Thiorhodovibrio winogradskyi: one gene and its partner. The protein of the gene in region 2 interacts with the protein of the main gene of each other region in a pairwise test. Links are inferred from orthologs where the notes say so. Each region holds a gene or a part of one and is shown on either strand. Other genes may lie near its edges.

Region 1 (4,164 bases), 1.7 Mb from region 2 along the record:
GAGGCCGAGGGGCGCGATCAGGTGAAAGCGGCATGGAAGGCAGCCAGGAATCGATCATAGTCGGATTCCGGCAGCGCGTTGATGCCAGCGGCGGCACTGCGCCCTCCGCCGGTGGGGAACTGACGGCAGAGCGCATCGGCGCCATCGGGGCGCTCGAGCGGGGCGCGCACACTGACCAAATAGCCGCCTTGCTCGAGTGCCGTTAGCAGGGCATGGGCGCGCCCTGGAGCTTGCTGGGCCAGTGCATTGCCAAGCACGCCGCTGACTCGGCGCGCCCAAGGCTCGTTTGGCAGCCGCAGCAGGCAGTGGCTTGGGGATTCGTGTTCGGGCGTTAGCGCCCGCGCCAGCGACATGTCCCGCGCGTAGCCGGCGCGCAGTTGGCTGAAAGCCTCATCGGCGGCGATGAACTCGCGCGGGTCGCGATAGGGCTGCAGGCGCCGAAAGAGCGCGTCGGGCGCAAAATGCAGGTCGCTGACCTGTGCCCCATAGCCGTTGTAGTTGAGCAAAATGCCAAGCTCACGCAATGCGTCGGTGTCTTGCTCGGACAGTCCAGCCGCGGTAGCCAGTCGCCGTGCTCTGGCATCGAAATTATCGCCAAAGGTGCCGACCAGCGCCCACGGGAGAAAGTGCCCGTCAAGCGCGGTATTCACCAGCAAACTGGTCCCCTGATCCGGGCAGGGATCGATATGCGCCTCGAGCCGGTCGTGGGTTGGAATTTCTCCGGCATAATGGTGGTCGAACCAGCGCACGGTGGCGCCGGCCGCGAGTACTCGCTCCAGATCCGTGCGGTTTTTATCCAGCGAGATATCGAGTACCGTGAGCCGATCGCCGGGAGCTGGCCGTACCTGCCCGAGCAAGGCTATATCGCGTTTGACGCCAGTGATTAGCTGGCTCGCACGGGGTTCGGCCAGACGCAGTTGCTGCAGGGCGCAGAGCCCGTCCGCATCGCCGTTGAAAAGATCATAATCGCTCATGGCCGCTTTTCCCGTTAGTGATTGCCAAATGGTCCAAGGCAAAAAACCTTGGATTGTCGCGAACCTGAGCGTCCTTGTCACCTCATCTCCTCGACATTTGCGCGCGACAGATGGATTTTCGGGCCACTTCCCGATTAGACTTGTGCGCTTGGATCACACTTTTTTGTTTCCAGGGCGCAAGCCCGCTTCAAGGAGTCAGCATGAGCGTCCAGCAAACCTTATCCATCATTAAGCCTAACGCGGTGGCAAAGAATGCCATCGGAGCCATTTGCGAGCGATTCGAGAAAGCCGGCTTGCGGATTGTCGCCGCTCGCATGTCGCACCTGACCCGCGAGCAGGCCACTGCCTTTTATGCCGTGCATCAAGGCAAGCCTTTTTTTGACGAGCTGGTTGGTTTCATGACCTCGGGTCCGGTGCTGGCCATGGCGCTTGAGGGCGAGGACGCCATCGCCCTTAACCGCGAGATCATGGGCGCCACCAACCCCGCTCAGGCCGCGCCTGGCACCATACGCGCGGACTTCGCCGACTCCTTTACTGAAAATGCGGTGCATGGCTCGGATGCGCCGGATACGGCCGCGACCGAGATTGCCTTTTTCTTCCCCGAAGGGGTTTGCCCGCGTACGCGCTGAGTTGATGGGTCAACCATTCCAGGATTCCTGCTTCATGACCACGGCTCAGTCCATCAATCCGCTAGAGCTTGACATCCACGGTTGCGAGCAGCTTGCCATCGCGCATGGCGGCAAGGCCTTTCATGGTCGCAATCTGTTTAAATGGATGCACAAGCTGGGTGTGCTGGACTTTTCCTGCATGACAGATTTGCCAGCGGCCATGCGCGCATCCCTGGGCCGCCAGTGTCGTTGCGACTTGCCTCGGGTCGCCTTGGAGCAGCCAGCACCCGATGGCACGGTCAAGTGGATACTTGAACTTACCGACGGGCAGCGGGTCGAGACCGTCTTCATTCCTGAAGGCAAGAGACGCACGCTATGTGTCTCATCCCAGGTTGGCTGCGCACTCGACTGTCGGTTCTGCGCGACCGCGCGTCAGGGCTTTAACCGCAATTTGACCCCGGGCGAAATTATCGGCCAGGTCTGGACCGCAACCCGGCGCATCGGTTTGGCGCCAACCAACGTGGTGCTCATGGGCATGGGCGAGCCCTTGGCCAATTTCGACGCCGTGGTGCAAGCCATGGCGGTGATGCGGCATGATTTGGCCTATATGTTGGCCAAGACCCGGGTGACTCTGTCCACCTCCGGAGTGGTCCCCAATATATACCGGCTAAAAGAGGTTGCCGACGTCTCCTTGGCGGTCTCACTGCATGCGCCGAATAACGCGCTGCGGGACCAACTGGTGCCGATCAATCGCAAATACCCGCTCGAGGAACTGGTGTCGGCCTGCAAGGTCTATGCCGGTGCGGATAAGCGCCGACGCATCACCTGGGAGTATGTCATGCTCGATGGCGTCAACGATAGTTTGGCGCACGCCAAGGCACTGATTCGCCTGCTTGAAGGCGTGCCTTCCAAGGTCAATCTCATCCCCTTTAATCCCTTTGCCGGGAGTGGTTTTGCCACCAGCCCGCCCGAGCGGGTCGATGCGTTTCGGCTGCGTCTGATTGGTGCTGGCCTGGTCACCACCACACGCAAGACGCGCGGCGATGGCATTGCCGCGGCGTGCGGCCAGCTTGTGGGGCGAGTCGAAAACCGACGGCGTGCTCTTCCCGTGGTCGGCGCCTTTCTGGCAGCGTCCGTGCTGAGCGCTGGTTGCACGACCATGCTGCCGGGCGGCGACGATGATGGTATCGATGATCATGATCTGCAGGTTGAACTTGGAACCGCAAAGGAAAGCCCCGCGGATCTCTATGTCAACATGGCCTCGGCTTATCTGCAGCGCGGCCAGATCGAGGCCGCGCTGACGCGCGCCAAGCAAGGGGTGCGCGAGGATCGCGGCAGCGCGCGCGCGCGCTATATGCTGGCTATTGTGTATCAGCGCATTGGCGAGCATGCGGAGGCCGAGAAGGAGTTTGGCAAGGCCGTTAAGATCGATCCGAAAAACCCTGATTACCGCAATGCCTGGGGCGTGGTACTGTGCAAGCAACAGCGCTATCAGGATGCGGAAGAACAGTTCCAGCAGGCCCTGAGCAAACCGCTCTACGCCAACCCGGAGGTAGCCCTGGCAAATGCCGCCGACTGCGCGCGGCGTGCGGGCGATGTGGTCGCGGCGGAGCGGTATTGGCGCCAGGCACTCGAGAAAAATCCACGATTCGGTCCGGCGCTACTGAACATGGCCAGCCAGGCCCTCGCCAATGGCGATGCCCAGGGTGCGCGCGGCTATATGAGTCGGTACGTGGCCGCGGGGAATGCGGCCACGGCCAATGCGCTGTTGCTCGCGGTGCGTATTGAGCGGGCGCTGGGCAACGATGCCGCCGCCAAGAAGCTTGAAGGATCCCTGCGACAGCGCTTCCCGGATGCACCCGAAATCATGGAACTTGCTCCCTAAAGACCACGACATTGAGAACCCTCTAGCGGCCTGAACCCATGCACAGCATTGACGAACCGACGCCCGCGCTCCATACCGATACCACTGATCCGTTGCACGATAGCCCCGGACGTCAGCTGCGCGTGGCGCGGGAAAGCAGCGGCCTGACCCTCACGCAGGTGGCGGCCGAGATGCATCTGTCCGTCGGCACCATTGAGGCGCTGGAGGATGATCACTATGACGGTTTGCCAAGCGAAGTCTTTATCATCGGCTATTTGCGCACCTATGCGCGCATCCTCGGACTTAATCCTGTCCCCTTGCTTGATCAATATCGACGCCAGCGGCCAGACGGCCGTTATCCGGCACTGCCCGTCGAGCGCGCGCAGGAAGGGGGGGGGCGGCCGTTTCAAATTCCGCTGATGCCGCTGCTCGGGTTGGTATTGTTGCTGGTGCTTGGCGGAGCGGTCTGGTTCGTGGCAGCACAGCTAGGTGGCGGCGCTTTTGTTGCTGATTTGTTTTCCCCGACGGACGAACAGGATAGCGCGGCTGTCACGCTGAGCGGCAGAGTCGCGCAGCCTGTTCTTCCGCGCCTTGCGGACGAGGCCGAGATGTCGGCATCTCTCAGGACGGAAGGCAGAGAATTGGATGAGGCGATGGTCGACGCGGCTACCGAGGAAGAGAACGCGCAGGCCGATACCTTGGATGCAGTGCCCGCGCC
Region 2 (4,029 bases):
ATAAAGATCATCTCGCCGGCGTAGAGGTTGCCGAAGAGTCGCAGCGCCAGGGAGACAGGCTTGGACAAGAGGTTGATGCCTTCAAGCAGCAGATTGGCAGGCATGCCCCATTTGCCGAAGGGCTGCAGCGTCAACTCGCCGACAAAGCCGCCAACGCCTTTGATTTTAATGCTGTAGAAGATCACCAGGAAGAAGACCACCAGCGCCATGGCGAAGGTTGTGTTTGGATCAGTGGTGGGAACCACTTTGAAGAAGACATGATGGGGGTCGGCACCTAGGCCAGCCATCAGATGCTGGGCGTAGAAGGGGAGTAGGTCGACCGGGATCAGGTCCATGGTGTTCATCAAGAACACCCAGACAAAAATGGTCAGCGCCAATGGGGCGACCATTGGGTTTTGTCCGCTAAAAGAGCCCCGAACATTGTCGTTGATGAAATCGACAATCCACTCAACAAAATTCTGGGCACCGCCCGGAACTCCGGCGGTGGCCTTTTCTCCAATCCTTCTAAAGAACCACAGGAACAAGCCACCGAGTAGCAGGGAAAACAGCATGGTATCGACATGAATGGCCCAGAAGCCCATGGCCGCGGCCTCCGCGCTATTTTCCGCGAAGCCGAGGCCGTGCTCTGGGTGCCAACCGAAGGTGAGGTTGGTCAGATGGTGCTGGATGTAATCCTGCGCTGTCATCGCTGATTGTGAAGACATGGGATGCCCTATGGGTATCTTCTTGATTAGGTTTGTGAAAAACGGCTGCGTCTGTCGGGAATCAGTGCCGGCACGGTTTGAACCACCAAATAGCTTCCAAGGACAGCAGGCAACACCAAAGTCTCGAACGCCAGATAGGCAATCGCGAACAACGCCAGAATGACGGAGATTTTGACAATTTCAGCGGCGTAAAACCGCAGCACCAGTGCGCACGGTTGTTGCGCGCGATAACGGCGAAACACCCAGAAAGCGGCGAACACGTTAGCCAGCAGACAAGCAGCGCCGCCAACCGCGGCGGACACCAGAGTGTCAAGGCCGAAAGGTGCTGCAAGAAAAAGCAGGATTGCGGTCGTGATTCCCTGCCAGCGCAACAGGTGCAGAATCTGGCGCGGCTGAGAGCTCATGCTGGCAACTGATGCTTGGAGCAGTTTGTTAGGTCCGTTGTTTCAGCCGCGCAGTATAAGCGGTTGCGAATACTCGGTCAAACCTGGCGTGAGTCATTTTGCTGAGAAATGCAAGTAGCAATAAGAATAACAGAATCTTGTTGCTGATTATGAATGTAAATCCTGAAGCTGTTATCAGTAAGCTTTGCTCAAGGGCGCAAGCTCGCGGATGACAGGGCCATTTCAGAAATATGACTGTCGCGGTGATAGATATTTGCCTCGGTAATCACCGCATCCAGCACGACGTCCCAGTGGTTGGAGTCAATCTGCTCGAGTCGCTGGCACTCATGTGCCAGGCCAATCAGCCGCGGTCGCCGGGACCAGTGCAGGCGCGAACGTATGTCTCCAAAGCAGCGATCATAAAAGCCAAGTCCCATGCCAATGCGCTGGCAGTGCCTGTCGAAACCGACCAGCGGCAGCAAGACTAGGTCGAGGGCTGAGAGTTTGATTGGGGCCAGTTGGCGATGATCAGGCTCGGGAATGCCAAAGCGGTTGATCCGTCTGGCATTTGGTGCGCGGTCGGCATAAAAGGCGAGCCGGGGCGGTGCGACAGAGGTGATGGCTGGCAAATACCAGGTGACGCCAGCGCGGCTGAGACCATCGCGGATTGGAGTCGGATCGAGTTCGCCGTCAGCGGCGACATAGAGGGCAATGCGCCGGGCGCGTCTTATGCCTGGTAGGCGCAGGATGCGTGTGGCAACCCGATGTGCGTGCTGTCGCTGACTGTTCTTGGTTAAGGCGCGGCGTCTGGCGCGTAACGCGCGGCGCAGCGAGAGGGAAGGGGGCATGCGCACTTGGAGATGCAAGCAAAAAGAATCGGCGTCCCCCGCAAGTGTCGGTACCGACCTTCGTTCTTGAACCAATGGGTTCAAGTGGGAGCACTTGCGCGGGCTTCAGGCTTTCCGCTCGGGGCGGACATGCTCAACGGCCTTGGCATCATGCCCCCTGGGTAATGATTAGGCTCAAGAAAATACCCAGGCGGTGATCGAGCATCGCAGGCGACGCCTTATTGACTAGGCTAGACCTGTTTTGAAAAAAGGTCCAGTCCAATTCGAGCAACTCAAGGTTTTTTTCTTTTTTTGCGGTTGCCGCGCAATCCGGGATATCAGGTTCTTCCGCCAGCTTTGCCCTCATTGGCGGCCAGAGCATCGTCGGTGCCGCCGCCGAGTTGCCGCAGGTGTTTGTTCAGGCGCGCGGCGGCGGCTGCTGGGACCAGTAGATGGGTAGTCTGTCCGGCACGATTACGACCCTGTTTCAGCGCAGGGTTTAGCTCCGCGAGCGTCCTGGCGGGGACTCCGCTGGCACTGGCGGCTGTCGCCAGATCAACCGGCGCTCGGGTTGTCACCACCGCCAGTGGTGAGGCGGCGGGCAAGGCTGGCAGGCGTTGTCCAAAACGCTCGGGACTGTGCACCATGCTGACAACAGCAAGCAGTTTGGGCACGTACGCCTCGGTCTCGCGCGGCAGGTTGAGCGACCAGTAGTCGGTTGCCTTGCCCGCGCGATGATTGGCCCGCTGGGCCGCTTGCACGCAGGCAGGCCCGCAGTTGTAGGCGGCCAGGGTCAGTGCCCAGTCGCCGTCGAAGGTCTGGTTTAGCTCACGCAGATACTTCACCGCCCCGCGGGTGGATGCCAGCACGTCTAGCCGGGCGTCATAGGAGGCATTCTGCACGAGTCCCATCTCCTTTCCGGTATAGGGCATGAACTGCCACATACCCGCGGCGCTCATGTGCGAGACCGCGCGCGGGTTATAGCGGCTTTCGATCTCCGGCAGCAGGGCGAGTTCGGTCGGCAGACCGCCGCGCTCAAGCTCGGTCACGATCAGGTGCAGATAGGGGCGAGCTCGCGCGGTGAGTTGATTCAGATACTCTTTGTTGCGGGTGAACTGCTTCAGGCTCTGGGTGACCCGTGAGTGGGGCGCAATGCCCAGGCGTTGGCCACTTCTGATGCGCTGCCAGGGGTCACCGGCAATGCTGAGAGCCGGCGCGCCAGATCGCGCCGGTCGGCCCGGCGTATGTTGCGCCAGGGAGTGGGGATCGATGGCTGGGCGAACGAAGCCGTATTCGCGCGCCGATACCGAACGCGGGGGCTGATCCATCCACTGGCCCGCTCCCGCGCTATCGCGCGCGGGTTGGGAGACACAGCCGCCAAGTCCCAGTAGCGCCAAGGGCAGGATGATCGCCAGGGCGGACACCCGCATGCTGATGGTGTTGGACCGGCTGTTGGCCTTGCTGATGCGACCGGTAGAGTCTGGAAGCTGGGGGTCACCTGTCCTGCCAGCGGCAAGCGCCTGGCCAGTGAGTGGCTCTTGGGCAGAGTGTTCTGTCGCGGTCACACACTGATCCTCCGCATGAGGGTTGATGGAAAAGTCGCTCGCTCGAACCTGATTTCGTCCGCGGGGTCTGATAGTGTCGCGGGAAGATCGCTAGAGCACCCCGGATCCGAACCGACAAGTTGCCGCACTATACGGGAAAACCCGGATGTTTGACAATGAATGCGTCGGCGCTCCAAGGTCAGTGCCTGTGTTCACCCCTGTGGCTGCTCCAATGTCTGCTCCAATGTTCTGCTAGCGCCTGGTTCGGCGAAGACCCCGAGGGAGCGTTATGCTGTGCCGCCCTGACCTTTTTTTCCCTGCTGTTAGCCTGACGAGGTTCCATGAAAGACTGCGATGCCGTTGCGGCCGACCCGCTGCTCTCTCTCGATGCCTGGTACCGGAGTCCGCTTGGACGCGCTGTCGCGGCGTCGGAAACGCGCTGTCTCGAGGAGTTGCTCGAGGACGCCTTTGGTTATTTTCTCCTGCAGGTCGGTGCCCCTGAGCCCTTTGCCGCCGCACTCGGTGTCTGTCGCATTCGCCATCAGCTGTTGTTACAGCCCGCGGTCGCGGA

Evidence for each region. Proteins that work in one complex are often made in the same cells at the same time.
Region 1: the proteins of Thiowin_RS13745 (region 2) and ndk interact in binary tests that used the Escherichia coli proteins (3 or more experiments, as listed by UniProt). The link is inferred for Thiorhodovibrio winogradskyi from one-to-one orthologs.

The regions. Positions count from the first base shown.
Region 1 is NZ_CP121472.1:4,721,815-4,725,978, reverse strand. What follows is about bases 1-2,888. They hold ndk (nucleoside-diphosphate kinase), read left to right. Parts: upstream 1-1,174; coding sequence 1,175-1,603; downstream 1,604-2,888. Other genes in these bases: pilW (type IV pilus biogenesis/stability protein PilW), read left to right, coding at 2,742-2,888; Thiowin_RS21740 (acetyltransferase), read right to left, coding at 18-974. Outside these bases: more of pilW, read left to right, coding at 2,889-3,467; Thiowin_RS21720 (RodZ domain-containing protein), read left to right, coding at 3,506-4,164. UniProt on the Escherichia coli protein: Major role in the synthesis of nucleoside triphosphates other than ATP. The ATP gamma phosphate is transferred to the NDP beta phosphate via a ping-pong mechanism, using a phosphorylated active-site intermediate.
Region 2 is NZ_CP121472.1:3,031,694-3,035,722, reverse strand. Bases 117-2,947 are described here. They hold Thiowin_RS13745 (5-formyltetrahydrofolate cyclo-ligase), read right to left. Parts: upstream 1,936-2,947; coding sequence 1,297-1,935; downstream 117-1,296. Other genes in these bases: Thiowin_RS13735 (transglycosylase SLT domain-containing protein), read right to left, coding at 2,253-2,947; Thiowin_RS13750 (ATP synthase subunit I), read right to left, coding at 731-1,108; atpB (F0F1 ATP synthase subunit A), read right to left, coding at 117-704. Outside these bases: more of atpB, read right to left, coding at 1-116; more of Thiowin_RS13735, read right to left, coding at 2,948-3,479; Thiowin_RS13730 (class I SAM-dependent methyltransferase), read left to right, coding at 3,800-4,029. UniProt on the Escherichia coli protein: Involved in the removal of 5-formyltetrahydrofolate.